Regions from separate parts of the Priestia sp. YIM B13551 genome, predicted to be linked through region 1. Evidence: riboswitches for the same ligand, from Rfam matches in the RefSeq annotation. Region 1 holds a riboswitch; each other region holds the start of a gene.

Region 1 (10,169 bases):
TAGTCTGTAGTAGAAGCCTGTTTAAAATAAGCTTCTTTGATAACAGCGGCACTTCTCTTCGGATAGTCTACTTTTACAATTTGAACAGGGGTTGGTTTTTTGTGAACAATGGCTATTCCTTTTGAAACATAGTATTCGTTTGTTTCGTTTAAATCGTCCTCCAGCGTCATACCACGATTGCTATAGCTAGCTTCTAGCTTTTTAGGGGAAGGACTGCTGGTATTCAATGGCTTATAGGCCTTTCCGTTAGGATAGCGAATCATAACCATCACTCCTTTAGTGTAAATCTATTAAACAAACAAATTCTATTATACCAAATCCTACAAATAAAAATAGATGAAAGAAGATGAAGAGATGTCACTCAATAGTTCGGAACAAGCGCTGTTGACGGCGATTAAAAAAACCACAGACAAGCTGAATATTGATAATATATCAAGAACCCAGGCTTATGCAACTTTTTATCATAGATATCCTGAAGTAAAGTGGGCATTTCTCGCAAGTATGGTATCACGAAACGCAGGATGGAATATGTGTGATTTGCAAGGGAAAAACATGAAAAAAGCGTTATCAAAACAAACGCGCGATTTATTATTTTTGACGTATGAAAGAGCAAATTGGCTTATTTTTAAAGATGCCTTCCCTCAATTACTATTGTATGCTGTTTCGCGTAAAAAACATGTCTCTTACGTTCATTTACTTCCCTATTTAAATGTTTCATCTTTTATCGAAGAGAAGTGGAGACAATTTATGCAGAGACCTTGTGAACTGCAGCTTATTCATGCGTTAATTGTGAATGAGCAGCATGTTATTCAACAGCCCGTTATTGAACAGCCTTTTTATCAAGATAGAGTGTTTAAAAGTACCCTGTTTTTTTTTCAAGATATATTCCACTTTAGTTCCGTCCTTTTTCCTACTACAAAAGGGGAGCTATACGGTTGTTCTGTTCATGATTTTACAAAAGTAAATAATCGGATTGATTTGGGGAAGAAATTAGCGGCTTTATTATTTCATGAAAAGTATTATCCCTTGTTTTATGAATTTTCTTTGAAAACAAAGCATACGGGTTCGAGATACGATTATGAGCAGTATTTTGTGAATGAAACCATTTGCCGTACACCTGCTCTTCGAAAGGTGTATCCGGCTATTAGACATCATGAAAAGAAGAGAGAAGAGTGGTTTTTAACGAAAAAAGAGGAGCAAAAGCTCATGAAAAAGCCGTCTTTTCCAAAGAAAGTTCATTTTACAAAGTGGTATCTTCAAAAGCAAAAGCAGCTGTATATATTAATGAAAGTAGCGCAAGTATTTAATGTAAATAAAAACGGTCACAAGTGACCGTTTTGTTCTTAAGTAGAAGGCTGGTTAGGACCGTTTAACTTTTTAGGATCACCGTAGGTTTTTGTTTCAGGCTTATTTTTAGGCTGTGATTTTTGCTGTTTGTTGGCCATATCTAGGCACCTCCTATCATGTTGTAATAAACGTTCAGCAGCGGAATGTATCTGCTTAGCTGAAATGTCTATACTAGTGTTTTCAATATGTTCACTTTCGATTCACCATAAATGAAAATGTCGAAAACATCTTTCTTTGACGAATAGAAACTAGTTTTGTCATGTATGAAGGGACAATGAAGAAAAGAGAGAATACGTTATGCAAAGGAAAATTTGGAGGGATGGCGATGAAACAAAGTATGGTTAAAACAAGCGAAATGATGACTTTATTAGATAGCTTACTAGAGCAAGTAGATTTAGTGGATAAAACGATGTCTACATCTATAAATGAAGCATTTACACATTGTGAAGAAACATATATGGAACAAGTTCATCGCATTGACCAATCACTGCAAGAAATTGAAGTAGCTGTGTATGAAAGCATGCCTTCCGAAACAGAATGGAATAGAAGCCGAAGAGAAATGGTTCTTCATACAGTATAAAGACTGTTTATGTTACAATAGTCATCGTAGAGGTGACGAATAACGATGAATGAAGATGTGAAAAAAAGTACGGAGATCATGTTTCAATATAATGAAGTAGCTGTAGAACGATTAGCGTCTATTCAACAGGAAGAAAATTATGAAGTGAAATTTTTTGAAGAAGTAAAGCCTTATGGAGATATTTTCTTCAAAGAACTTGATGAATGGGCTAGTCTCGTAACGGAATGGCTGAAGAAAGAGCGACCAAAATATATTCATGTGAATCAAGTAGAGACGTTAAAAGAAAATTTACAAAACGTTGTACTACAGTCCTTTTATCCTGAGACGCGAGAAAAGCGATTTAAAAAGATGTATCACTCAAATAAGTATGTGCTCGAGTCGATATTGAATAATTAATCCCGGCCTTCCGTTGAGACTTATAAGGTGGGGATTTTCTATGTATGCCTAAAGAGCAAACTCTTTAGGCATTTTATCATTATCAATAAAAAGTTAATCAAAATCTTTTTGAGATTGGATAGAAACAGCTGGGTGATCTTGTGAAGCGACTGTATCGATATGATAATCAACTTTTTCAGTATGTTTAGAAGCAACGGCGTTATTTGTTTTAGTTACTGCACTTTGTCCTTGCTTTTTATGATCAAAATGTTTTCCACGACTCATAAGATAGACCTCCTTTATTGAATACTACGTTAAAGCTTTTATAGTATAAACAAGTCAAAAAAGAAGTATGTGTCCACTTTATAGGAAACAAAGAAACCACCGATTTCTCGATGGTAGTAAAAAAATTAATCATCTTGTGCACTAAAATCGGGCTTAGTAGCTCCAATTTGTTCGAGTTCACGTACAGCGGCTTTGTAATTCATAGGAGTTAAAAAACCTTTTAAATACTGCTGCTGAGCAAAATCGAGTAATTCATTACTTGACTGCGGCTCATACTGTTTCACCGCAATAAAAGCTTCTTGAAGTTCGTTCACATACATGTAAATTCCCTCCTAATCCCCATTTGTGCCACTACGTATCGTAGTATCACTTGTTCTTATCGTACCATATATTTAAATAATCTCGTTTTTTTGAAAAATTTAAACTTTCGACAGAAACCTACATATTTTTGAATGTGTTTTCCAAAAGTACAAGTAGACGAACGTCACCTCTTATTTCTGCATACATACTATATATTATGTAATATTAAAAAGGAGGTATTGATTTTGCATGTATACAAGTAAGCATTATCCGTATTATGAGCAACATCAACCAGAACGTTTTGATTTAAGTCAGGTACATCCATTTCCGCAGTATCATCAGCAGCCATGGACGGAAGCTTATATGCCGCAACATCCGTACGCTCAGCAACAAATGCCTTTTGGTCCTCAGCAAATTCCCTATATGAACGGAATGTACCAGCAGCCCCTGTACAATAATGCAGGTGCGCCTTTTAATCCATACCCTAAAGCTCAGCAACAAAAGCCCCAGCCTTCTCAATTTCAGTCATTAATGTCTCAGTTTAAATCGAGTGATGGCAATTACGATATGAACAAGATGATGAATACTGCGGGACAGATGATGGGAGCCATGAACCAATTAACATCCCTCGTAAAAGGATTTTCCGGGATTTTCAAAGTATAAGGACTAGAAGGTGTTTTCTAGTCCCTGCTTATTATTTTTTCTTTTGATTTTTCAAATAGGTTTCTCCAAGAAGTGTAAATACTTCATTGTAAGTTAATCCAGCCTGAGCATTTAAACGTTTGACTTCTTCGATATCTGTTGTTGATGAAGTTGAAATTTGATGCTTGCTTTTTTTCATAAAACCTCTCCTTCTCTATGTAAAATGAATAACGCTCCATCTTAGTATATTTCCAAATGTGCCCCTTCTATAAGTGGAAAAAAACGCCGAAGACACTCATGGTTCTTCGGCATTTTTTTGCAATAAAAATGAGTGTTTAGAGAAATTAAGAACGGCGAGAGCGGCGAGTAGAACGGCGAGAGCGGCGAGAGCGGCGAGTAGAACGACGTGAACGGCGAGTAGAACGGCGAGTAGAACGACGAGAGCGGCGAGTAGAACGACGAGAGCGGCGAGTAGAACGACGAGAACGGCAAGTAGAACGGCGAGAAGAGCGATGTGAACGGCGAGAAGAGCGATGTGAACGGCGAGAAGAGCGATGTGAACGGCGAGAAGAGCGACGGCGTTTTGTTAGTGGACCAGCAGTTGGCTCTTGAAACATGAAAGATTTCAGTTCTGTACATTCTAGGGCTTCAACAGCCTCTTTAATTTTTTGAGCTGTAATATGCAATCAAAAAACCTCCTTGTCATTTGGACTAGGTCTTGCACTAATAGAATACGCAAAGATACTTGTTTTTGATATAAGTCAAAAGTGGAATTTACGGAAATAGTTGATGTGATGGGGTATCATGGAGAATTTGCCCTTCATATACTTTAATAATTGAAGAAAGGTGGTCGAGTAATGAAGCAAAAAGAAGTTCCTCAATACGCTCTGTTTGTGAATGTAAAAGATTTAAAGGAAATGAAAAGAGATATTTGGTCAGAAGAAGCCGTTCAGGCAACAATGAAGTTCAATAAAAAACGCTATGACATTGATTTGTTGCTCAGAGGCTCACATATTCGAAAGATGAAGAAAAAGTCATATTATATTGAATTTTATTCCCCGAAAATATTTCAGCGTGCCAAAGAAATACACCTAAACGCTGAATACAAAGATCCATCGCTTATGCGCAACAAACTGTCCCTTGATTTTTTCGCTGCTTTAGACGTTTTATCTCCTCAATCTCAGTTTGTAACCCTCACGATTAATGGGAAAAATGAAGGAATCTATCTTCAGCTCGAATCGGTAGATGAATTATTTTTGAAAAAAAGAAATTTAGCGGATGGATCCATATTTTATGCAGTGGACGGAGATGCTAATTTTTCTTTGATGAGCGACTTGGATAAAAAGCCGAAAACAACTCTGCTATCTGGATATGAAGACAAAGCAGTGAAACAGGGGGATGAGGAAAAATTAGAGCAGTTTATATTTAATCTTAATACGTGGACAAATACAGAATTCGAACAGAATATTGATAATTATCTGAATGTCGACCGCTACTTATCTTGGTTAGTTGGTATTATTTGTATGCAGAATTACGACGGTTTTGTCCATAACTACGCTCTCTATCTAAATCATGAAAGCGGGCGCTTTGAACTGATTCCGTGGGATTATGATGCAACTTGGGGAAGAGATGTAAATGGAAAAGTAATGGAAGGAGACTACGTCCGTGCACAGGGGTTTAACACGCTTACAGCACGATTATTGGCGGTAGACAGCATTAAAAAACGATATATTAAAAAAATGAACAATGTTCTAAATAATCAATTCACAATAGAATATACGAAACCAATCATTTATCAACTGCATGAATATATCGCTCCTTATGTATTAAAAGATCCTTACGTAAAAGATAACATGGAGCAATTTTATAAAGAACCCGACTTGATGGTGTCTTTCATAAAAGAACGAACAGCGTATATTAAAAATAACCTTTTGACTCTTTAAATATGGATAGATTTATAGGCAACAGTGGATTTTGTTAATAATAGGCAAATGCAGGAAATCAATAGCTGTACATGATACGTATATATACAGTATGAATGACCAATAAGGATAATTAATAAGGAGGAAAAACAATGAGTAACTATTACTATGGCCAAGAACAAGGGCAAAATCAAAATCCACGCCAAAAATCAAGCCAAAAACGCAGCCAAAATGTACAAATGCCTGATAAAGGCTATTCTTCTCACTTCAAACCCCTAACAGGAAGAGTGGTGACCGTTTATCGTGGAGGACCTGAATCTAAAACAGGTTATTTGGTTGATGTGCAATCAGATTATTTAATTTTAGCGGTAGAAAGCAATAATAACAATAATGGTGAAAATAACAACCAAAACAACCAAAAAAACCAAAACAATCAAAACAATCAAAACAATCAACAAGAATATACCCTTGTATATTATAACTTAGCGCATGTAAAGAGTATTACTGAAGATACTATGTCAAATTCAGCGCAAACCTTTACAGGGTTTAACGAAGAACTAGAATTATACCGAGGAAAAACTTTTGCTGGAACTTTATCATTAATGAAAACTAAATATGTGCAGGTTAACCAAGGAGGACCTGAGAAAAAAGCGGGTCAGCTTCTCGATGTCTTAGGGTCATTTGAATCTGCTTATATAGTATTACTCACAGAGGACGATGGTATCATCTATATTAACACTGACCACGTTAAGAGTGTGAGTGAATATCAAAATAACAATGGAAATCAAACTAATCAATCTGCAAATGAACTCTTCGTGAGCCAAGAACCAGAATATATGAAATCCAAAAGTTTTAACGATCTGTTTGCACACCTTTCTCATAAATGGGTATCTATCAACAATGGAGGACCTGAAGCGGTAGAGGGCGTGTTAGTACAAAGTCTAAACGGCACATTTACACTTGTTCAGAATAATCAAGTATTACGCTTACAGCCAAGACACGTTAAAACCATTTGTGTAGGAGCAAAAGGAGCTTTTAAGCAAAACGACAACAATCAAAATAACGAGCAAACAGAAGAAAATGGAGAGACTGCAGCTGCAAAGTCTACAGAAGAACGTACAGGAAGCCGTACGGGAGGACGCACAGGAAGCCGCACGGGAGGCCGTACAGGACGTCGCACAGGAGGACGTACAGACGATCGCTCTCGAGGACGCCGTACGGGTTCACGCTCTTCAGCACCAAGCGAGAAAGTTATTAAAACGAAAAATTATCGTTGGAAAGCATGATGAAATGGAACATAAAAGGTGCTTATAAAGCACCTTTTCTATCATATAGGGAAAAGGAGGAAAATGAGAATGAGTATGAATCATTATATCAATAAAATTGTGGAATTAGATATTTCAGGTAAAACGACATTTGTTGGCAGACTTATTGATCTTGGATTAGATATTATGGTTTTGTATAATGGACATGATTATTTGTATATTCCTCTTTTACACATGCATTGTTTGCGGGAAGTATCGGAAGAAGACTATACGGTTTTACGTGAAATAGAAGAGAACTTAATAGAAGAAAGTCAGCGGATTTCTTATCGTAATATTTTACAGCAGGCAAAAGGGAAATTTATTGAAATTTATGTAACGGGAGGGAAATCATTGCATGGTTATATCACAAGCGTGCTGAATGATTATCTTGTGTTTTATTCTCCAGTGTATAAAAATGTCTTTGTTTCTCTGCATCATTTGAAATGGCTTACTCCTTACAGTAATGAGTTAACCCCTTATTCTTTAAGTGACAAAGAGCTTCCAGTAAGGCCTGCCTCTGCACCTTTTGTCAGAAACTTTGAAGAGCAGCTTAAAAAATATGAAAATCAACTGGTCGTATTAGATTTAGGGGATCAATCAGAAAAAATTGGCGTACTTAAAGAAGTTTCTAATAATATTGTTGAACTAATTACGGCAAATGGAGAAAGTATGTATTGGAAGTTAGCTCACGTAAAATCTGTGCACTTGCCTTAGAAAAAGAGACCTCGCTGTCGTCTCTTTTTTAATGTGCTTATCAGGACAAGTATATTGAATAAACAAATGAGATGATTTAAATTTTTTAGAAAATTATGTTGACAATAAAGAAAATCTTTATTAAAGTTATTAACAACAAACGTTAACCACCAACAATTATATAGAACTCTTATCAAGAGTGGCGGAGGGACTGGCCCTACGATGCCCGGCAACCATCAAATGAAACATTCATTTGAACGGTGCTAATTCCTGTGGAACATCAGTATTGTTCTAACAGATGAGAGAAATCGTGTATAAACGAACACTCTTCCATCTGTGAAGAGTGTTTTTTATTTTGAGTTAAGGAGAGAAATAGATGAAAATTGAAACTTTATTAGTTCGTTCAGGAGTAGGTCGTGACCCTTCAACAGGTTCTATTACAACACCCATTTATCAAGCATCAACATTTGCTCATCCTGCTTTAGGGCAAAGTACAGGATTTGACTATGCACGTACGGCAAATCCTACTCGTACAGCATTGGAAGAAGCAATTGCTGCTTTAGAAAAAGGAGAAGTAGGAGTAGCATTCGCTTCAGGAATGGCGGGTGTAATGGCAGTTTTAGCACTATTTAAAAACGGAGATCATTTAATTGTATCAGAGGATTTATACGGAGGAACGTACCGAGTACTAAATGAAATCTTTTCAGAGCAAGGAATTACTGTTTCGTACGTCAACACAGCCCATCTCGAGCAAGTAAAAGATGCGCTTCGTCCCAACACGAAAGCTTTATTTATTGAAACACCTACAAATCCAATGATGCACGTGACTGATTTGCCCGAAGCAATTGCGTTAGCTAAACAGCATGATTTGCTTACTATCGTTGACAATACATTCATGTCCCCTTACTATCAGCGTCCTTTAGAGCTTGGAGCAGATATTGTGATACATAGTGCGAGCAAATACATTGGGGGTCATAATGATGTAGTTGCTGGTCTTGTAGTCGCTCGATGTAGTAGCTTAGGAGAGAAAATTCGTTTTTATCAAAATGCAGCTGGGGCAGTCTTAGGTCCACAAGATAGCTGGTTGTTGTTGCGCGGTGTTAAGACGCTAGCGCTTCGTATGGAAAAGCATAACGAAAACGCACTGAAAATTGCAAATTGGCTTACTGCTCATGATCTCGTAGAAAAAGTGTATTACCCTGGTCTTGAAACACATCCAGGCTATGAAATCATGAAGAAACAAGCGACTGGATTTGGAGGCATGATTTCTTTTGCTGTCTCACACCCTGACATCGTGTCCACGCTTTTGGAAAATGTTAAAGTTATTACATTTGCAGAAAGCTTAGGAGGCGTGGAAAGTTTAATGACATTCCCAGCTCGTCAAACACACGCTGATATTCCCGAGGAAATTCGAAATCGTGTCGGAGTAACAAACTGTTTACTGCGATTATCAGTTGGAATTGAGCACGCAGATGATTTAATTAAAGATTTGAAGGAGGCATTTGATGCATACCAACAATAATAAACATAGATTCGGTACGAACTTAATTCATGCAAATACAGGAATTGACGGTCATTTTGGAGCGGTTAACGTACCTATTTATCAGGTATCTACATTTAACCAAGAAGATGAGACGAACAACGGCCGCTATGACTATTCTCGTTCAGGAAATCCAACTCGTGAGGCTTTAGAAAACACCATTGCTCATCTAGAAAATGGATACGCTGGTTTTGCTTTTTCATCAGGTATGGCTGCTATCTCATCGGTGTTATCTATTTTTGAATCAGGGGATGAAATTTTAGTTTCACACGATACGTACGGCGGGACATATCGTGTATTAACACGGTTATTTTCAAAGTTTGGTATCAAAACAACTTTTGTTGATACAACGAAGGTTGAGAAAGTAGAAGAAGCTATCACAAAAGATACGAGAGCTATTTATATCGAAAGCCCTTCAAATCCATTTTTACAGGTAACGGATATTAAAGCAGTAGCAAGTTTGGCGAAGGAGCGCAATCTCCTTACAATTGTGGATAACACGTTTTTAACACCTTATCTACAGCAGCCGATTGACCTTGGTGTAAATATTGTGATTCATAGTGCTACAAAATATATCAGCGGTCACAGTGACGTCATTGGCGGTCTAGTTGTGGTAAGCGATGAAAAGCTAGCAGAAGAAGTAAAGTTTGTACAAAATGCTTTTGGTGCTATCTTAGGACCACAGGATTGTTTTTTACTGCTTCGAGGAATTAAGACATTAAAAGTTCGTTTAGATCAGCAGTTAAAAACAGCGCTGCAGTTTGCAAAGTGGCTTGAAGAACAATCTCTAGTAAGCTGTGTATACTATCCAGGCTTAGAAAGTCATCCAGACCACAAGCTGATTTCAGAACAAGCAAATGGATACGGAGCTATGATTTCTTTCCAAGTACAGGATGAAAAAGTAGCACGACATATTTTACAAGGAGTGAAATTGGCTTCAATTGGCGTTAGTCTAGGTGCAGTTGAGTCCATTCTAACGCATCCTGCAACGATGTCTCATGCAAGTATCCCAAAAGAAGTACGTGAGGAAAAAGGAATTACTGATTCACTTCTTCGTCTTTCAGTAGGATTAGAGGAGTTTGAGGATTTAAAGCAAGACTTTAACGCTGTTTTTCAAAGCTTAGAAGAAAAAGCACTAATCAAATAAAGAAAAGGACTTCCATCAAGGAAGTCCTTTTTAT
Region 2 (10,169 bases), on a different contig from region 1:
ATCAGTAAAGCATTCGCAATGAATAAAGGAGTATCAGAGTAGGAAAATGTCAACAACATCTCACCAATGTCACGTAAAACCCTTGCCACATCATAGATAAAATAGGAGATATAAAGAAAGGCTAGTACGCTTCCTATTGCTTTACCTAAGATTTTTTGCATATATTCTGTAGGCAAAAGATCTGGATAATACGAGTAAAGTTTATAATAAATTACAAATAGAACTAAGCTACCAAGCATTCCAAGTAAGATAGCTAACCATGCGTCCTGTTTTGCTTCCATTGCCACAGGTAACAATAAGGAAGTGCCTAGTTCAAACAAAACCATTAAGATAAAAAGTTGACTAGCACTAATTTTGGCTTTTTCCATTCAACTGCCTCCTTTTGGATTTTATTAAAGCTATCTCCTGTTTTTTTGAATTGTTCTTTAACCTTTTTGGCACTTAAAATCTTTTGAACATTATGTAGTAGAAATTTGATTGGTTTTAGGGGTCATTCTGGACTAAAAGTGTTATTTGTACAGGCAAGGTTTTACTAGGTTTTTCACTGATAATGCAAATATTCCATATAAAAATTAACTAGTTCAATGTTTTTTTTCCATACTTTTTCCTATTTTTAATGAAAGCTACAAGAAGAAGAAAAAGGGGAACGATTCCAAGAAGAGGGATATGTATAACACGCATTGCTACCTTTAGTCCTTCATAGTTATGTTCTTGTAGGTTACTCGCGATGGTAATGGACAAAAAGAGAACAATTAGACCTAAAGGATACGATAACTGTGAAGGTGATTTAACCTTGAATAAATGTGCTGTTCCTATGACAGCTGCGTAAAATAATACACAGATTTTAAAAAAGATAGTGATGATTAAGGCAAGCATAAAAAATACATCAAGCCGTTCTAAAAAATTAGCTACTTGGATGCTCTCAATTGTGCTAAGAAGTGGGTATTGTGAACGTGCAGTTAAATCAACACCCAGTACAGAGACATTAATAAGCATGGTAATAATTAAATTGATTCCACTTAATCCTGATGCACATAACATGGTCACCTTTGCCTTCTTAGGGTTATTCAAATATGGAAAAATCATCGTAAATACAATGACCTCTGTAAATGGGAAATACAACGTTTGAGTAAATACCACTTTTAGAACAGGGGATAAGCCCTCTTCCAATATAGGTTGTAAATTTTTAAAATGAATTAAACCAGAAGAAACAATTAAGATAAAGCCAGCAACCGCAAGGACATACATAAATATAAAAAGTAGTTCTCCTGATCGAGCTATGACCTCAATTCCTTTTCTGATTGTATAAATAATGACAAGCATCAATAAAGCATTCGCGATGAATAAAGGTGTGTCAGGATAGGCAAAGGTTAGCAGCATCTCACCAAAATCACGTAGAACCCTTGAGGCATCATACATAAAGTAAAGAATGTAAACAAAAGCTAGTACGGTTCCAAGTACTCTCCCTAGAATCCTTTGCATATATTCTGTAGGCAAGAGGTTGGGATAATAGGTATAAAGCTTATGATACACTAACAACAATGCGAAACTGCATACCATTCCAAGCAAAATAGCAAGCCATGCATCTTGTTTCGCATCTATCGCAAGAGGTACCAATAAAGCACTCCCCAGTTCAAATAGGACCATTATAATAAAGAGTTGAACGGCACTAATCTTTGCTTTTTCCATTTACCTGGAACCTCCTTTTCTTTACTTTTGATTCTCTTTTAAACCTGAAAGAAACGATTTGTTTCGTAAGCCAGCCCGACGTACGTAGGCTTCTACAGTGATATCGACATTTAGTTTTGGAAAGTAGACATCATTCCATTCCTGTTTTAATCTTTTAAATTGCTTTGGTCTAGAACGGTGAATTACTTCCCCGAATCCTAAGATATCTGTTTTATTTTTTTGTGCACGTTCAACAGCTGTCCCTAGCTCTTTTTTTATTTCTTTACTTACAGACTTTTCAATTTCTGTAATGACCTTTGGATTAGTGATATCAACAGGTACCTCAATTTCCCCTAAATCTCCTTCAACACGCGTATGCACAAAAATATGAGGTTGGCCATTTTTCACTTGATAAGAAATACTGGTTTTTTGACGAACGGTTTGATAAGCAATGGCTTCCTTTTTTCCTTCCCAATTAATATTGATATCGGTTCCCTGGATTTTATTGAGAATCCACACGGTTCCTCTGGCTGGTTTTCCATATAGCCAATCTATTAACTTTCCTTGTTTTAAAACAGCAATTCCGGAAGCTCTAAGTGTTGCTGCAGGTGCACTTTCCTGAAGGTTATCCAACTTTTGAGCTTGCTGAGGATTCCCAACTAGACGGAACCCTGAAACCACAGTTCCTCTTCCAGGAGATTCAATGCTTGTCATCACATCTTGAAGTGATGTTTTTACATTCTCTCCCCATTTCCTTTGTGTGAATTCCAATGTTTTTAATATTTTATTGGCTGGAATTTTATCAACAGGTGTTAACGTTTTAACCAGATCAGCTGCGGTTGAATGGTTCGCAATCACAATGGTTGAAGTATTTCGAAATTCTGGATCACGATCTAAACCATCAATTAATGTATCAAGCCCTTCTTCTTTAGCCAACTTTTCTCCAACTACCACCAAGTTTGTATGCGCATAATACAATCGTCGAGAAATTCTGCCTGAAGCCCGTCTACTTGCTTCGACTATATTATTTCCTGAAGCCGAGTAAATGGTAATAGGAGGGCTCTGAGTACCACCGCCGCCGCCTTGCATACCTCCTGCTACATTTCCAGGATTTATAATTTGGAGCGTTATGTGAACCTTCCGTCTTTTGTCTTATCCAAACCCATGGCTGCGACAATAGCAAGGTCAGTTAATTCTTTTTTACTCCAACAACTTGTAAGAAACAAGGTCATTGTCAATATTAGTAAAAGAAAAACTCCTTTACGCTTCATTATTGTCACCTTCCTCGAAATCTCGATTCACCATACCACGAGATGTAGGAGGCTGTGGGCCTCTATTTTTACCTTCTCGAATTGTATTGGCAGTAATTAATCGAGGTCGTTGTCTCAATGTCCACCATGGTAATCTTACAACAGTATCTCCATTATTTACTGGAATGAAGGGAGCAAATGGAGCCATGTAGGGTACCCCAAAGGAACGTAAACTGCATAGATGGACAACCATCATTAAAAGGCACAGAATGATGCCGTAGAAACCAAATGTTGCTGCACCAATCATAAATAAAAAACGAATTAAGCGAGCTGAAATTGCCATATCGAAAGAAGGTGTAGCAAAACTAGCAATAGCTGTGATTGATACAATGATAACCATTGCTGGTGACACAATACTTGCTTGAACGGCTGCTTGACCAATTACAAGGGCCCCGACAATAGATACAGCTGAGCCAACAGCCTTGGGTAATCGTATCCCTGCTTCTCGTAAAATTTCAAAAGTTAATTCCATGAGAAGAGCTTCCACAAATGCCGGAAAGGGAACAGCTTCCCTTTGTGCCGCAATGGCTACGATGAGTGTAGTTGGCACCATTTCCTGATGGAAGGTTGTAACAGCGACATAGGTAGCAGGCGCGATAAGCGAAATCATAAACATAAAAATACGTAAAAGACGAATTGAGGTTGCAATGTCGAACCGGGCATAATAATCTTCAGCCGATTGGAAAAATTGCATAAATACAGCAGGCGCAATAAGTGCAAAAGGGGTCCCATCCACAAATATAGCAATCCGCCCTTCTAACAAGTTTCCAGCTACAACATCAGGTCTTTCCGTATTGTAGATAGTGGGAAAAGGGGTGAATGTTTGATCCTCTATTAGTTGTTCAATATAACCTGATTCCAAAATGCTATCAATATCAATTCGATTTAATCGCTGACGAATTTCTTTAACAACTTTATCATTGGCAATGCCATGTATGTACATAAATGTCACATCTGTCTTTGTTACACGTCCAATTTTTAAAGATTCCATCCACAAATCGGGGGTCTTAATGATGCGACGTACCATAGCTGTATTGGTTCCAAGAGACTCTGTAAACGCTCCTTTTGGTCCTCGTACGACCATCTCGGTAGTGGATTCCACAATGGAACGTTTTTCTCCACCTTTGGTGCTAGCACTCAGTGCTTGTTTTACTCCATCCACTAGGATAAGAGTATCTCCTGCCATTAAAGATGCAAATAAATCATCCAAGTTAGTGATGGAGGATATGTTTCCAATTGTCATTATATCTTTAGAAAGGAGGTCTATCGCATTGTGCTGATTTATTTCTTCTTTATGATCATCCTTCATCATGGATTGCAGTAGATAATCTTGAATTGACTGATTGTCTACAATTCCCTCTATATAGACAATCGCCGTTTTAATGTCAGAAGCCCCTCCCATTTTTATCTCACGAATAACAACATCTGAACTATTTCCAGTCTTTCGCTTAATCATGTTAAGATTGCCCGATAATGAAACTTGTATTTGTTCTATTGGTTGATCAGTAGTTTGATTCTCGTCATCTTGTGCTGATTTCTTTTTTGGTTTGCGATCTTTAAAAAACGAAGGCATAGATTTGAGCACCCTTCTTTCAGTTTTTATTACTTTGACCATATAAGAGTTTTTTATGTAAAAATTAACAATAAATATTTATGTATCATCATAGAAAAAAGAGAAGAACCTATTAAATGGAGCGTGATTCACATGAAAATTATAGGTATTAGCCTTTTAATAGTGTGGTGCTTATTGGTTTTTTCTTTAGGCATCGATATGCTACAAGGATTTGATGTTTCTCAGGCATTGTATAACGCTGTGAGTCCTTTTCAGGTAATGGAGGTTGCCGAATTATTTGTACTCTTTTTGCTTATTTTTCTTTTTTTTGTTGAAACTGCATATCTTTTTATAAAGAAAAGGAATCAAAGCAAGTAGCTACGCAGCTATAAGTTTCTATTTTTAAATGTATGAAATAAAATAATAGAAATTTAGCTCAGGCTATTCGTTTCAACCCTTTCTTTCATTAATCAATGGTTCACATAAAATATTTCATCATCTAGATTATTTAGTTGGTTTTTTATCCATTTCTTTACGTTGTTCATTCTGGAACCAAAAGCCATTTGAAAAAGACCTGTTAACTGAAAATTATTAAAATGGCTTCCCTTTAATTGGATAAAAGCCTCGTTGTAAGAAGAAAAGCGTAGCTGTTTGAAAAGGAAATCATCCATTGCCTCTCGAATATATTCTTCATTTTTCCAACAATTCATGGGAACATGAGAAAATTGCCACGGCCTAAAGACACCAGGATAAATCGCTTCAACTATTTGAAAAGGAGAATAGCCTAGAAGGGTAAATGCGCCACCTAAACCATGTTGTTTAAAAAAATGAAAATTAATTTGAGAGGGTATTTCTTTCATGGGAATCTTCATTTTTTCCTCTATTACATATCTTACCGCCTCAATGGCCCTTCTCTTTCCTTCTTCTCCGTCCCAATATTTATCAGGAGTTTGTTGAAACTCCCAAGGTTTAAATTTTCCTGGGTAAGCATTATCTATGACTTCATAATAATTCCATCCATATAGCATGGCAGGGGGTCTAAGACGATGAGACCATAATGTATTTGCTCCTACTTGAAAAGGGATTTCAACGATGGAGATCGATAAGTGTTGTTCAAGTAAGTAGCATGTCATGTAGCGCATATATTTTTTCCCTTCATTACCTACAAAAAAATAATTAGGAAATCGTTTTCTCCTCTTCTCTAGAACATCTTTATAAACTTCAATGACTTGTTCTCTTTTCACTATCGAAAGCCCCTTTTAAGAAATTATATTTTATTATTATTGTGTATAATAATGGAATTTATATGCAAGTAAGGCTAAATCTCTATGAAATACATATTAAAAAGACAAGAAAAGCTACTGATTCTTTATCAGTAGCTTTCCTTGATATATGTTGTCAACTCGCAACAATGAGGATTTCCAAATAGACGCTTTATAGCGTCTTGAGTAGTTTCCTCCACTTATCGAGTGTTTATTCTTCATGAAGGAAACATTCCTTCTAATTACAAGAGTTTCCGCCTTTATATAGAAAATAACCTTAAGGTTTCATTAAAAATATGATACTGACTTCTAGAGAACTTATTTATAAAAGTTTTACTAGACGGTCAGGCCTTCAGGACTGGTCCCTCCTTGTTACCTAGCGTAATTTCCGCACCGTCTTTTGTTTACTGTTTTCGTTTTTGCTACAGACGTTATAGGTCGTGCATTTTTTAGTGTAAAACTTCTTTCTCCTTACACTCGTTGTAAGCCTTCGACAATGATAATTAGAGAGACAGTTTAGAAAATTTAACAAAAGAAGAATTGCACAGCTTAAATAAGGTCGAATCAATTAAGCATCTTCAGGAGAAGAAACTGTTATACGCTAAGAAGTTAATGTATTTGCGGACTGGTATCAAGAGGAATTAATTCGTATAATAAAAGAAAATTAGTAGCAATACCATGGCGAGTGAGGGGGTGAGCGAATTATGAGTCTACGAGAAGAACTATTGGCACAGGAATATGACGAAAGAACAAAGCCGAGAGGATTCGTATACTTTACAGACGCTGACGGCCAAGTTGTCGCTAAGACTTGCCGTAAATGCCGCGAATTAAAACAGGCCGAGAACTATCATTATAAAAGCGATGGATTCGGTCAACTTGGTCCATACTGCAAGGTTTGCGTTTCGGATCGCGATCGAGAGTATTACGTTACAAATAGAGAGCGAGTAAAACGAGTTAAAAATGCTTATTACCATAGAAAAAGGTCCAAGCAACTTTCTCTGAATTTATTCAGGAATAGCGAGTAGGGTAATGGCGGCCAACAAGGTCGCTTTTTGTTTATATACTGATAAATCGTTTGAAATCTCCTTGTTGATCAAGTCTAAAATTTCCTAGCGTTGTCATTAACGGTAGCACTATCGATAATGATTCTATAGAGTAGAAGAATAATGGCGTCTTTTTCATCGTTAAGCTATCATTTATGACTATGTTATTTAATACAGATATTGTTCAGTTATAATGAAGTAACATAAACAGATTCGTTGTAGTCATATTACTTCCATTTAGAATAAACGTAGATGGTATTACATAAGAATAAGGCATGAACTCTACTGAAATAGCAAGATTAACAGGAATTCCAGAAGAAATAATTTAAAAGCTACTTCAGCAGGAATCAATTTACTAATCCATGATAAAGCTTAAGCAGTGTAATTTTTTTTATAATCAGCGAGTTTATTCTTTATTTCTGGTTAAAAAAGCGATATAAATTGAACATACATAGAGATGCCTAAATCTAAAAAGTAGACAATTGACCGTATATATTCTATAAAAATGTAGTTAACTTAATAAGTTACCAAACTCAATTTATAATCTCCTTTTAGGGTTATTGACGTCTTTTCACAAATAAAAGCAAGCTTCTTCAAAGTAAGCTTGCTTTGCTTATCCTTATTCTCTTCTAAAATCATACTTGTCTTTCTCAACATCCAATGTATGACCATTTATAGTTACTGTACGATTATTTTCCCACGATACTGTATCTTTTTCTTCGTCATATCCCCAGTAAATATTTTTTGATTCCTTATTTTTATTATTACTGACTTCTCCTCTAAGAGTATAACTCGTAGTAGCACCACCATTGGCTCTGTAAAGCTCTACTTTATACGTATTATTTGGTGAATTAAGTGAATAGAACAAAAGAACGAAAGCGCTTTATTTATATTTTTATCATGTTAAAATACTTAAATTGTTTTAACCCGATTAACATATGTAATTTCTTTCTTGAGTAGAGCAAGCTACCTTTTTCTATTTGGAGGTAGCTCTTTTTATTGTAAAGAAAGTCCGGTTTAATTATTTACTTGACCTAATGGAAATCATAAACACAAAGCATAGAAAAGCAACGTTCTCTTATACAGCCTTCATAAAATTACCGGTTTTGATAGATGAAAATGTGGAATATCAAACGTAAGATTATTTTAAAATGAAGGGAAGACAGGTATGTTTGGATGGAGTGATATGCCGAAATTATTATTTTCTTTTTTAATTGTCATTCCACTTGTGTCTGTTATTCACCAACTGGGGCACTCACTTATGGCTATTATTTTAGGAGGAAGGATCGATTTTACCATTGGACAAGGGAAAACAATTTTTAAGTGGAAAAAAATTAAAATAAAATCTATTTATTTTTTGCACTCCTTTTGTATTTACGAAAAATTAAAGTATGATAACAGGTTTACTCATGCTTGTGTTTATGCTGGAGGTACCATAGCTAATTTAGCGTCTATCCTTCTTGTGTATGGTTTAATTATGTTGGGTGTTCTCCCAAAGAATCTCTTTTCTTACCAATTTGTTTATTTCTCTGTTTATTATATTGTTTTCTCGCTCTTACCCTTTGAATATTCAGAAACGAGTTTAAGTGATGGGCGAGCTATCTATGATGCATTGAGATATGGAAAGATAACGTGTAATCCGGATTAATAAAGGAAAAGAGGCTAATTAAAACTGTACGTCCACAACGTGTGTTAACGCGGCAACGGTACTGAAATAGATACTGATTAGTAATCAAGTCGTAATTCTTTAGATACTATGATGTAGCTACTGCAGTAAACTTACCTGTCCAACAAAAAATAAATAAGAACTCTTACTGCATTAAATAATGCGTAAGTTGTGAGATAAAAGATGTTTTGTTTCTGATTTTTCAATCTTTTTATTGACAAGTTAAGAAAACAAGTGTAACCTTTTTCCTAGTTAATTAAATTAAATATTCTTATCTCGAGAGGTGGAGGGACTGGCCCTAGGAAGCCTCGGCAACAGACTTTTAAGGTACTGTGCCAATTCCAGTAGCAATTTGCTTGAAGATAAGAAGAGAGCTCATAACGATTATTAACCTCTTCTTATTTTTAAGAAGAGGTTTTTTATTTTGAACAGAAAGAAGGAAACAAAACCATGACAAAGACATTAGTGAAAGCTCCATTTAAAGCTGATCACGTAGGCAGCTTTTTACGAACAACTCCCCTTAAAGAAGCAAGAGAAGCGTATGCGAACGGGGTAATCAATAAGACCAATTTAAAATCTGTAGAGGACAAAGAAATTGAAAAACTTGTTCAGAAACAAATTGAGGTAGGGCTTAAATCTATCACTGATGGTGAATTTAGACGTTCTTGGTGGCATTTGGACTTCTTATCAGGCTTAGAAGGCATAGAGGAGTTCGAAACACAATATATCAGTCAATTCAAAGGTGCAAAAACAAAAAATAAAGCGATTAAGGTAGTAGGTAAAGTAGACTTCAATCATCATTATATGCTGGAACACTTCACTTTCTTAAAAGAAGCTGTTGAACGGTATGGTGATGGAAGCCAAGTTGCTAAATTCTCAATTCCAAGCCCCAACATGTTATTTACTCGAATTCAAGAAGATACATATTACAACGGAAACAGAACGCAGTTTTATCATGATACTGTAGCTGCTTATCAAAAAGCCATTCAAGCTTTTTATGATGCAGGCTGCCGTTACCTACAATTAGATGATACTTCTTGGATTGATTTTGTTTCTGAAGAACGTATAGATGCAGTTGTTGAGAAGCTTGGTATGGATGTAAAGGACGTTATTGATACGCGAGTAAGTTGCTTAAATGATGCTATTTCTAAAAAGCCTGAAGATATGCTCATTACGATGCATATTTGTCGTGGAAACTTCAGGTCTACGTATATCACAAGTGGCGGCTACGATACTATATCTGATGCAATCTTTGCTAACTTACATGTAGATGGACTTTTCCTTGAATATGATGATAACCGTTCAGGAGATTTTGGACCGTTAAAAAGCTTTACACGTAACAACCAAACCGTTGTATTAGGATTAGTAACATCTAAGTTCCCTACATTAGAAGAAGCTGAGATTATTAAGCAAAGAATAAAAGAAGCAAGCGAATATATTCCTCTGGAAAACTTGTCATTGAGTCCTCAATGTGGATTTGCAAGTACAGAAGAAGGAAATGAATTAACAGAAGAGGAGCAATGGAATAAAATTAAACATGTAATTCAAATTGCCCAAGATGTCTGGGAAGCTAACTAAAGAGCGATATTTGATGTTTTATTTTACATAAGAAGTATCCTGGACATGTAGAAGAATGTAAATTGGCTACTAACTACACGCTTTTTGTAG
Region 3 (10,169 bases), on a different contig from region 1:
CATCAAACGCTTGCGATTACAGGAGCAATTTGTACAACGGCGGCTATTTATACAAAAGGCACGCTTCTGTCAGAAATGGTTCAACTAAAAGGCGATACCGTTCGGCTTGCTCATCCAATGGGAATTATGGAAACCAGTGTGGATCTAAAAGATGGACAGGTTAACGGAATCAAAGTAGTGCGTACAGCCCGTCTTATTTTTGAAGGATTTGTTTATACAAAGCACACGTACGATGTATGTTTATCAAGTTAATAATGTTCTCTAAAAAAAGCTCTTTCTAGGAAACTAGGAAGAGCTTTTTTATGTTAGAATATTTTTACTGAATATTGAAAAAGTGGGTGGGAGTATGAAAAAAAGAACGTATATTGATCTAAGCCACATCATTGAAGAAGGAGTTATCACACATAAAGGCTTGCCGGCACCAAACATTTGCGACTATTTAAGCCGAGAAGAGTCTAGAAAGCTTTATGAACCAGGGACTGAATTTCAAATCGGTAAAATTGAAATGGTCACGAATACCGGTACGTATATTGACGTGCCGTTTCACAGATATAAAGACGGAGCGGATTTGGCTCAAACGGCTATTGATAAAACAGCCGGACTGGAAGGAATAGTCGTTTCGGTTGACCCGACTTTAACGGCTATTGATGAATCTCATTTTCAACATATAGACGTAAAAGGCAAAGCGGTATTAATTCATACGGGATGGGATCGCTACTGGAATACAGACGATTATTTAGAAAACCATCCATACTTAACGGAAAGCGCGGCAGCTTATTTAGTGTCTCAACAGCCCGCTCTTGTCGGAATTGATTCGATGAATATTGACGACACAAAAGGAAAAGCAAGACCAGCTCATACGCTGCTGTTAGGGGCGGATATTGTGATTGCTGAACACTTATGTCACTTAGATCAACTAACCGAGTCCTTTTTATTTTACGCTGTGCCTCCTAAAATAAAAGGAGCCGGAACGTTTCCGATAAGAGCATTTGCGGAGGTAGAAAGAAAATGATCCAGTTACATAGATATAGAGAAGTGCAGGAATTTAAAAACCAAGTAGAACCGCTTTTATCAAAGAATGAAGTTCTTCATAACTTAGCGCTTGGCATTTTACACGGCTTAAATGAAAGCAGCAAACCAAATTTTATGGGCGTTATTTTTAAAGATAGCCGTGTTGTGCTTGTGTTACTGCAAACGCATCCTAAGCAAATCATCCTGTCTCAAATACAGAAGCTAACGGAAGGTGAACTAAGCGAAGCGGCAGAGCTATTACAAGAAATCGACATACCGGGCTTAGTTGGAGAGAAACAAACGGTTTTATATCTTTCTCAAAAACTAGCAGATTTAAAAAATCAAGAAGCTTCTTTGAAAATGGATCAGCGCATTTACCGGTTAGACAAAGTGAAAAAAGCTGCGGACGCGGAAGGAGTGCTGGTAAAAGCAAGGTTGGAGCACCTTCCGCTCGTGACAGAATGGATTTGGGAGTTTATGGGCGTCATTGGAGAGCCTGTGTCAAAAGAACAAGCTGTCAAAACAGGCGAAGCTTTTATTAAAGCAGGAAGGTTATTTTTATGGGAAGTGAATGGCAAGTACGTATCCATGGCAAATGCCGCGCGTCCAACAGCTCATAACATTACGATTAACTTTGTGTACACGCCCCGAAAAGAACGTAAAAAAGGCTATGCCTCAAGCTGTGTGTCCGCGCTTTCTCAGCTTATGTTAGACAGCGGATTTCAAACAACAAGTCTATACACAGATATGGCAAACCCTACGTCTAATAAAATTTATATGGATATTGGCTATGAACACGTAGCTGATTCAGCATTAGTTTTATTTCATGAAAAAAAGTAGCAGGCTGTCTGCTACTTTTTCTATTACTTAAGGCTTTTCAACTAAGTTTACGTGATTTAACGTTTTGGTATCGTCAAAAATAAATTCAAGATCATAGGCGCCGGCATGATACGTGTACTTTGTTTGAGTCGTACCATCACCTTTTACTTTACTTGTAAAGTTCGGTTGACCTAATTCTTTCTTTAAGTTAACTTGCGTAATGGAACCTAAATTTGTTTGACGCTCTACATTTGTACCAAAATAGCGGATTTCGTTAACGACGTTATTTTGGTCATAGCCAAATGCATAACCAGGGTGACCCATTTCCGCATGATAGTAGTCAAAGTTGTTTGATGAACCTTCAGGCGGTGGGCCGAACTGATCACGAACGTCTTGACGCAGTGTTTTGCCAATTTTGAAGTCTGCCGTTAAGCGTGGCACTTCACCTTTTACTGCGGCGTTGTAAATTTCATTAATGTTTTTTACAGCTGTTTGACTTTGACTGCTTGTTTCTTGAGATGTAGCTGCGTGTGCTGGTGTATCAAGCTGAGCGACAGGGGCAAATCCAAACGCAGCAATTCCTGTAATCGTTGCAGCCGCCGCCGCTTTTGATAGTCGTTGTTTCATTTTCATGATTTTTTCCTCCTATATATAACGATTTAGCAACCTCAGTCTACCTAAAAGAACAGGTAGGCCAGAATAGTCAAGGAGTCTTAGTTGAGTTGGTAACTGATATATATAATTTAACACGTCTTTTAGAATGTAAACATCAAGTAAAGTGAAAAGCAAAAAACGATTCATTTATCATAGGTGAAAAGATTGGTTTCTATTCCTTTATTAGGTAAAAAACGTAGTATAGGGACAATCCTAATTCATTATAAAACATTAGATATTAACCGAGATTACTATATACTAAAGCAGCTAAAAGAAAACACCACTTTACTAATAAACTTTACTAATAAAAGATGGTGCTTTATCTTATCTTAATTTCGCTCTTGCTATACCTGTTACTACCATACTACTAATAAAAATAACTACGATTCCAATATTGGTCGGGGTATCAAAAAAGATTTTTGAAACCGCCAAAGCGATAATGAGTCCAATAGCTACTCCAGATAATTCTTTCATCAATTTCAACGTTAACACCTCTTGAAAAATATCGCTCAGGAAAAGTCTAACATTCTTGGTAAAGTGATTTCAATTGATAGTGGATTAACAAAAGACATGTAATAAAAGTGCTCTGATCCAAATGACTCTTCTAGAAGACTAGCAGACTTACCGTAAGCGCTTTGCTAGGAAGCATACGATAATTAATTTAGAAGAGGAATTGACCTGTATTTTAGTAGCCTAAAACCGTATAATCCTATCTGTTTTTAAAGTTTTTTTACATAGAAAAGAAAAATAATATTGACAATTGTTAAAAAACTATTAATATTGACTATATTACATAAAACAAATAGCTATTGTTTTCCTTATCAAGAGAGGTGGAGGGACTGGCCCTGTGAAACCCGGCAACCGCTGTCTATGACAGAATGGTGCCAAATCCTTAAGAACAGTATGTTCTTGAAGATGAGGAAGAGACGTTTGGTTAACGAGCTCTTCCTTTATATAAAGGAAGAGCTTTTTTATATTATGGGGGGAGTAAGTCAAATGAAGAGATTTCTTGTTTTAGCAGTTGCGCTTGTACTACTCGTAACTGGCTGTCAGTCAAAAAGCACAAAAAGCAGTGGAAGCGAAGAGAAAGGAAAGAAGCGAATAGCTCTTGTTTTACCTGAAAAGATTGGAGTTAACCCGTTTTTTCAACAAATGGATGATGGAGCAAAACGCGCTGGGAAGAAGTATAACATTGATGTAAAAACAATTGAGTCTACGGATCAAGCAGCCATTGAAAGTAACTTGCGTGCTGCCGTAGCAGAAAACTATGACTTGATTATTACATCTTCTTTTGAATCCGAAGATGCGTTGAAAAAAGTAGCTCAAGAAAACCCGCAGCGTCAATTTGCGATTATTGATACAGTGGTCGATTTACCAAATGTAAGAAGCGTTGTATTCCGTGAACAAGAAGCTTCATATTTATTAGGAGCAGCGGCAGGATTGGTTACAAAAACGAATAAAGTAGGAATGGTTGCAGCTGATGATATTCCATTATTAAAAAAATGGACCGTAAGTTTTAAAGAAGGATTACAATCAACAAATCCAAAAGCAGAATTTCTAGTAAACTATGTTGGAAGCTTCTCCGATCCAGCTAAAGCAAAAGAACTTGCTATTTTACAGGCTTCAAAAGGAGCTGACTTTATCGCCGGAGCTTCAGCGGTAGGCGACTTGGGTGTATTTGAAGCAGCAAAAGAAAAGGGTTTTTATACGGCAGGCCAAGATATTGACCGTACGGAAGTAGATCCTGAGCATATCGTTTTATCGCAGTTGAAAGGATCTGATGCGGCTGCTTATGAAACGGTAGAAGCACTCGCAAATGACAAATTTAAATCCGGTGTAGTGACATACGGCTTAAAAGAAAAAGGTGTTGGGTTAACGTATGTGACTCAAGACAGCAAGACGCCTCTTAATGACTTTGTAGGGCAAGATGTAATTGATCAATTAAAAGAAATTAAAGATTCGATTATTGATGGAAAAACAGTGGTGAAAGATCCGTTAGCAAAGTGAGTTGAGAAGAGAAGTCGAGTAAGGCTGGCTTCTCTTTCTTATTTTTGAAAAAAAACTAAAGGAAAAGGAGCAACGAATAAAATGAGTGAGCTGCTGCAGTTAACGAATTTGACGAAGAAATACGGTTCATTTTTAGCAAATAATAACGTGTCCTTTAAACTGAAAAAAGGCGAGGTCCACGCGCTGGTTGGAGAAAATGGCGCTGGAAAAACAACGTTGATGAGGATGCTTTACGGAATGGAAAAGCCGAGTTCAGGAAATATTCAGCTACATGGGAAAACCGTCTCGTTTTCATCTCCTGCAGATGCGATTAAAAATGGAATAGGCATGGTGCATCAGCATTTTATGGTTTTTCCTCATTTTACAGTGGCTGAAAACATTGTCTTGGGGCATGAGCCAAAGAAGGGCCTCTTTTTTAATAGAAGGCAGGCGAAAGCAGATGTACAGCAATTAACCCAAACCTATCAAATTTCAGTAGATGTTCATAAGAAAGTAAAACATTGCTCAATTGGAGAACAGCAAAAAATTGAAATTTTAAAAGTGCTGTATCAAGGAGCAGAAATTATTATTTTAGACGAGCCTACCGCCGTTCTTACTCCTCATGAAGTGAAGGAACTATTAAAAACAATCCGTTTTTTAGCTTCTCAAGGTAAAAGTATCATTATTATTACACATAAGCTGCAAGAAGTGATGGAAGTAGCGGACCGCATTACGGTTCTTCGAAATGGTAAAGTAGCCGGCGTCACAAGTAAAGAAGATACCAATGCTCACCACCTAGCCAGGCTGATGGTAGGGCGAGAATTAAAAGAGCGTCCTGCAAGAATACCATCACAAGGTACCTCTCATTTAAACGTACAAAATCTCTTTTTAAAAGGAAAAGGACAAAAAAACGTATTGCAAAATGTGTCTCTTCACGTTTCTGCAGGCGAAATTGTCGGTATTGCAGGCGTTTCGGGAAATGGACAATCGGAGCTGCTTCAAACAATTTCTGGATTAGTAGAAACAGGTAGCGGAAGTATTAAACTTGGAGATGAAGATCTTACAGGGCGATCTGTGCGTGAAAGAAGAGAGGCAGGAATCGCCCATATTCCAGAAGACCGCTATATGTGGGGAGCCTCTAAGGACGATACGATCGAAGAAAATGCACTAATGGGCTATCAGTATAAAGCTTCTTACTCGAAGATGGGCTGGCTGAAAAGAAAGATATTCAAGTCGAGCGTGGAGGAATGGATAAATGAATTTTCGATTAAAGCCACTTCATCTAAGCAAAAAGCTGGAGAACTGTCAGGGGGAAATCTGCAAAAATTGATTGTTGCCAGAGAGCTTGGGCAAAACACTTCTTTTCTACTTGCTGCTGAACCAACGCGAGGAGTGGATATTGGGGCAATGGAACGTATTCATGATGCCTTGATTCAAAAACGGAATAATGGCTCCGCTATTTTACTTGTGTCTTCGGAACTGTCGGAGATTATCTCACTATCAGATCGAATTTTAGTTATGTACGAAGGCAGTATTGTTGGAGAGCTTACAAGGGAAGAAGCAACAGAAGAGAAACTAAGCATATTAATGGCAGGAGGAACGGTAGAAGGTGATACAGTTGCAGAAACTTCTTAAATCATTAATCCAGCCGGTTATTGCAGTCATTTTTGGCTTAGCAATAGGAGGCATTATTATTTCCTTAACTGGTGGTTCGGTTCTTCAAACATATACAGAGCTCTGGAATGGAGCGTTTGGTAATTTTTACTTCTTCTGCACTACGCTGGCTCGCGCTACGCCTATTCTTTTAATTGCGTTAGGTGTCGGGTTTGCTTTTAGAGCAGGTGTGTTTAATTTAGGGGGAGAAGGACAGATGGTCGTTGGAGCGATTAGTGCAGCAATTGTCGCTTATTACCTACCAGCTCCAGGGATAGTCAAGCTTATAGCGGCTATTGCAGCTGCTGTTGTGGCAGGAGGTTTGCTTTCTGTTTTAGCAGGCTGGATGGAAGCCGCGTTTAAAATTCAGCTCGTCATTTCTACGCTTTTATTAAATTATATCGCTGTTTTATTTGCAAGCTATTTAGCAGGCCATCCGTTTCAAGATAAAACAGGCTCAGCTGCTCTCGCTCAAACGCCTATGATTGAGCAAGGGGCGTGGCTTGGAAAAGTGTTTCAAGGAATGCCTCTTCATATTGGGTTTATCATTGCTCTAGTAGGTGCACTTCTGCTGGGGACTGTGCTTCGCTACTCTGTGTTTGGGTACGAAGTGAACGCATCCGGAAAAAATCCATTATTCGGGGCGTATGGAGGTATTCATCAAGTAAAAGTCATGCTGTTCAGTATGTTTATTAGCGGGAGCTTGGCTGGATTAGCCGGAGGGTTTGAAGTTCTTGGTTCACAGTACCGTTTTGTAGACGGTGCGCTCACCGTTCCTGGATATGCGTGGACCGGAGTGATGGCTGCCCTGTTAGCAAACTCGAATCCGATCGGCATTGTTTTTACGTCTCTTTTACTTGCCGCTTTGCAAACAGGAGCTATGGGGCTAGAGCGTAATACAGAAATTCCGTTAGAAATTGCGAGTATTATGCAAGCTGTGCTCATTCTATTTATCTCAGCAAAATTCACAAAGCAGTGGTGGAGAGCAAAAAAGAAAGGAGCTGATATTCGTGGAGCTGCTTGATTGGTCACTGTTAAATGCAACGTTACGAATGGTTGCGCCTATTTTATTAGCGGCGCTGGGTGGAATGCTTTGTGCGCGTGTGGGCATATTTAATGTAGGATTAGAAGGTCTGATTTTAATTGGGGCTTTTAGCGGGATTGCCGGCAACTATTATACTCATAATGTCTTTTTTGCTATCGTGATTGCTGCTGGAGCAAGCTTACTTTTTGCGTTGCTGTTTGGAATGATGGTCGTGGTGTTTAAAGCGAATGAAATTGTTGTTGGGGTGTCTATTAATTTTTTAGCACTGGGCTTAACGACATTTTTACTCCGGACTATTTTTCATACAAAAGGTGCCTATTACGATAAAAACATGCAGGGAATAGGCACATGGGATATTCCTTTGATCAAAGACATACCTGTAATCGGCGACATTATTTCAGGACAGTCACCGCTTGTCTATTTTGCATTTTTAGCAGCTATTGCTTTTTATATCTTTTTTTATCGAACGATTTTTGGTTTCCGTCTTCTAGCGGTAGGCTACAATAAAGTAGCAGCAAGTACGCTTGGTTTAAAAGCGATCAGATATCAGCTGTTTGCGATTGCAGCATGCGGAATCCTGTGTGGGATTGCCGGAGCACAGCTTTCATTAGGACAAGTCACGATGTTCTCAGAAGGCATGACTTCAGGACGTGGATTTATCGCACTTGTGGCGATGATGCTTGGTCAGTCTCATCCGCTTGGTATTTTAGCATCAAGTATACTTTTCGGCTTAATGGATGCTGTGAGTACACGGCTGCAAGGTTTTTCAATACCGACCGAGTTTACGATGATGGTCCCTTACGTGCTGACATTAGCAGCGATGTTTTTCCTGCGAGATAAAGGAGTCGAAACGAATCAAACAAGTCAGCAAAGTGCACGCTGATAAAAAAATAAAGAGGTGGTACCTATGAACAAAGCAGACCGTATTAAACGAATGAAAACACCAGAAATTGATCCAAAGTACGAAGGACGAGTGCCTCCGGGTCAGGTAGTAACAGAGCGCTTTCCTATTTTACATGAAGGAGACGTGCCGGAGTATAACCTAGAGGAGTGGACGCTTCGCGTATTTGGATTAGTAGACAAGGAAGTGACCCTTTCATATCAAGAGATATTAGACATGCCGCAAACGACGGTGAAATGTGATATTCACTGCGTAACGAGATGGACAAGACTTGATAATGAATTTACGGGCGTGCTGTTTACAGACTTTTTAAAAGCAATCGGCGTAGAGTTAAAAAGTAAATACATCATGCTGCACGGAGACAATGACTATACGTCAAACATTGAGGTAGAAGATTTACTGAGAGACGATATTCTTCTTGCTCATTCCTTTAACGGAGAGCCGCTTACAGCTAAGCATGGATATCCGCTACGATTGGTTGTTCCGCATTTGTACTTTTGGAAAAGTGTTAAATGGCTTCGAGGCTTTGAAGTCATTGATGAAAATCATCCTGGCTTTTGGGAGCAAAACGGCTTTCATCTTAGAGGAGATCCGTTTAAAGAAGAGCGTTTTTCTGGAGAAGATTTAGGCATTCCAGAAGATGAGTGGGTACATAAAGACTATGATTAATGAAAATGCCTATGCGCGCGCATAGGCATTTTGTTAGCGCTGGCGTTTTAATTCCCACACAACGTGGCGAAGCTCAGGTAAAATCAGCTTGGTCATGGCTAGACGAACAGCACCGCTTGATCCCGGTGTAGAGAAAACGGCTTTTTCGTTAATCGTCCCGGCAATTGCCCGGCTCATAATTGCTGCGCTGCCAATGTCTTCGATGTAGCTCAGCATGCGAAACAGCTCACCAAATCCAACGATTTCTTTATGAATCAGCGCTTGAACGGCTTCAATTGTGACGTCTCGTTTTGTGATGCCTGTCCCTCCATTTGTCAGAACAACGTCGATGCCATCATCACTGCATCCGGCAAGTATCGCTTGTTGAATCGACGTTTGATCGTCTTTTACAATTTCATAGGAGGCGACTTGCATGTCATGTTCTTTCAGAAGTTCCATCATCAGCGCGCCGCTTTTATCGGTTTCTTTTGTACGCGTGTCTGATACCGTAATAACTTTGCAGCGAACGGGCTGCGTTGCTTTGGATTTATGTTCGTGTACGCTCATTATGTACCTCCTTTACGCTTCTGTGCGTTTGTAGTCACCGTTTTTGCCGCCTGATTTTTCAAGCAAATATGTTTCGCCGATAATCATTCCTTTATCAATGGCTTTGCACATATCATAAACGGTTAGTGCACAGGCGGAAGCAGCGGTTAAAGCTTCCATTTCAACACCCGTTGAGCCTTCGGTTTTAACCGTTGCTTCTATTAATAAACGGTACTGATCATTGCTTGTGTCCCAGTCGAATGAAAGGTTTACACCTTTTAATAGAAGAGGGTGACACATCGGAATAATGTCAGACGTACGTTTTGCTGCCATGATTCCCGCTACTTGCGCGATAGCAAGTACGTCGCCTTTTCCGATTTTATGTTCTACAATGGCTTCGTGAATTTCTTTGTTAACAAGTATACTTGAACGAGCTGTTGCAACGCGGCGAGTGATAGATTTTTCGCTAATATCGACCATATTGGCACGGCCTTGGTCATTAAAATGTGTAAAAGAAGACATCGGTGTTTTCATCCTTTTTCAGTAAATTTTGTTGTATGATAGAAATAGTGAGATATGCTATGATTTTACACCATAGCGTAAAAAGTGAACAGACATAAAGGAAGTGAAGAATGTATGTTAGAAAGCAGAACACCTATTTCAATTCCTGAAGCAATTGAAAAAGTTATGACATATAAAAGAAAAGGCAGCATTGAACGCGTATCAATCACCGAAAGCTACGGACGCTATTTAGGAGAAGATATTATCGCCGACCAAAACGTTCCTCATTTTAATAAATCGCTTTATGACGGCTTTGCAATTCGAGCGCAAGACTGTGTAGAAGTCTCAAGTGAACATCCTGTCGAGTTCGAAGTAGTAGGTGAAATCGGCGCCGGCTCTGTTTTT

Evidence for each region. A riboswitch is a leader RNA that binds a small molecule or an ion and turns the genes downstream of it on or off. The one in region 1 is predicted to bind S-adenosylmethionine.
Region 2: it holds a riboswitch for S-adenosylmethionine, as region 1 does, so the genes downstream of both, ACFX4N_RS26830 (5-methyltetrahydropteroyltriglutamate--homocysteine S-methyltransferase) here and ACFX4N_RS07680 (trans-sulfuration enzyme family protein) in region 1, are expected to answer to the same signal.
Region 3: it holds a riboswitch for S-adenosylmethionine, as region 1 does, so the genes downstream of both, ACFX4N_RS13530 (BMP family lipoprotein) here and ACFX4N_RS07680 (trans-sulfuration enzyme family protein) in region 1, are expected to answer to the same signal.

The regions. Positions count from the first base shown of each region.
Region 1 is NZ_JBHZOX010000001.1:1,512,811-1,522,979, reverse strand. It holds gene recU (Holliday junction resolvase RecU) at 1-263, opposite strand, end outside; gene ACFX4N_RS07740 (DUF2515 family protein) at 337-1,332, shown strand; gene ACFX4N_RS07735 (hypothetical protein) at 1,344-1,445, opposite strand; gene ACFX4N_RS07730 (hypothetical protein) at 1,673-1,927, shown strand; gene ACFX4N_RS07725 (YppE family protein) at 1,973-2,323, shown strand; gene ACFX4N_RS07720 (hypothetical protein) at 2,417-2,587, opposite strand; gene ACFX4N_RS07715 (YppF family protein) at 2,713-2,907, opposite strand; gene ACFX4N_RS07710 (YppG family protein) at 3,137-3,550, shown strand; gene ACFX4N_RS07705 (hypothetical protein) at 3,582-3,728, opposite strand; gene ACFX4N_RS07700 (CotG/ExsB N-terminal domain-containing protein) at 3,874-4,215, opposite strand; gene ACFX4N_RS07695 (CotH kinase family protein) at 4,387-5,472, shown strand; gene ACFX4N_RS07690 (spore coat protein) at 5,604-6,737, shown strand; gene ACFX4N_RS07685 (hypothetical protein) at 6,807-7,469, shown strand; SAM riboswitch class I at 7,636-7,753, shown strand; gene ACFX4N_RS07680 (trans-sulfuration enzyme family protein) at 7,825-8,970, shown strand; gene ACFX4N_RS07675 (trans-sulfuration enzyme family protein) at 8,954-10,135, shown strand.
Region 2 is NZ_JBHZOX010000009.1:79,823-89,991, forward strand. It holds gene ACFX4N_RS26790 (GerAB/ArcD/ProY family transporter) at 1-368, opposite strand, end outside; gene ACFX4N_RS26795 (GerAB/ArcD/ProY family transporter) at 577-1,689, opposite strand; partial or broken gene ACFX4N_RS26800 (Ger(x)C family spore germination protein) at 1,711-2,939, opposite strand; gene ACFX4N_RS26805 (spore germination protein) at 2,929-4,551, opposite strand; gene ACFX4N_RS31120 (YczF family membrane protein) at 4,684-4,908, shown strand; gene ACFX4N_RS26810 (DUF4046 domain-containing protein) at 5,001-5,774, opposite strand; gene ACFX4N_RS26815 (hypothetical protein) at 6,497-6,817, shown strand; gene ACFX4N_RS26820 (DUF5412 family protein) at 7,455-7,703, opposite strand; gene ACFX4N_RS26825 (site-2 protease family protein) at 8,004-8,483, shown strand; SAM riboswitch class I at 8,770-8,870, shown strand; gene ACFX4N_RS26830 (5-methyltetrahydropteroyltriglutamate--homocysteine S-methyltransferase) at 8,952-10,079, shown strand.
Region 3 is NZ_JBHZOX010000002.1:767,607-777,775, reverse strand. It holds gene ACFX4N_RS13555 (2-methylaconitate cis-trans isomerase PrpF family protein) at 1-252, shown strand, start outside; gene ACFX4N_RS13550 (cyclase family protein) at 347-1,012, shown strand; gene ACFX4N_RS13545 (GNAT family N-acetyltransferase) at 1,009-1,851, shown strand; gene ACFX4N_RS13540 (YjgB family protein) at 1,879-2,463, opposite strand; gene ACFX4N_RS13535 (hypothetical protein) at 2,809-2,967, opposite strand; SAM riboswitch class I at 3,300-3,406, shown strand; gene ACFX4N_RS13530 (BMP family lipoprotein) at 3,481-4,491, shown strand; gene ACFX4N_RS13525 (ABC transporter ATP-binding protein) at 4,573-6,105, shown strand; gene ACFX4N_RS13520 (ABC transporter permease) at 6,080-7,147, shown strand; gene ACFX4N_RS13515 (ABC transporter permease) at 7,134-8,051, shown strand; gene ACFX4N_RS13510 (sulfite oxidase-like oxidoreductase) at 8,076-8,738, shown strand; gene ACFX4N_RS13505 (MogA/MoaB family molybdenum cofactor biosynthesis protein) at 8,772-9,284, opposite strand; gene moaC (cyclic pyranopterin monophosphate synthase MoaC) at 9,297-9,785, opposite strand; gene ACFX4N_RS13495 (molybdopterin molybdotransferase MoeA) at 9,900-10,169, shown strand, end outside.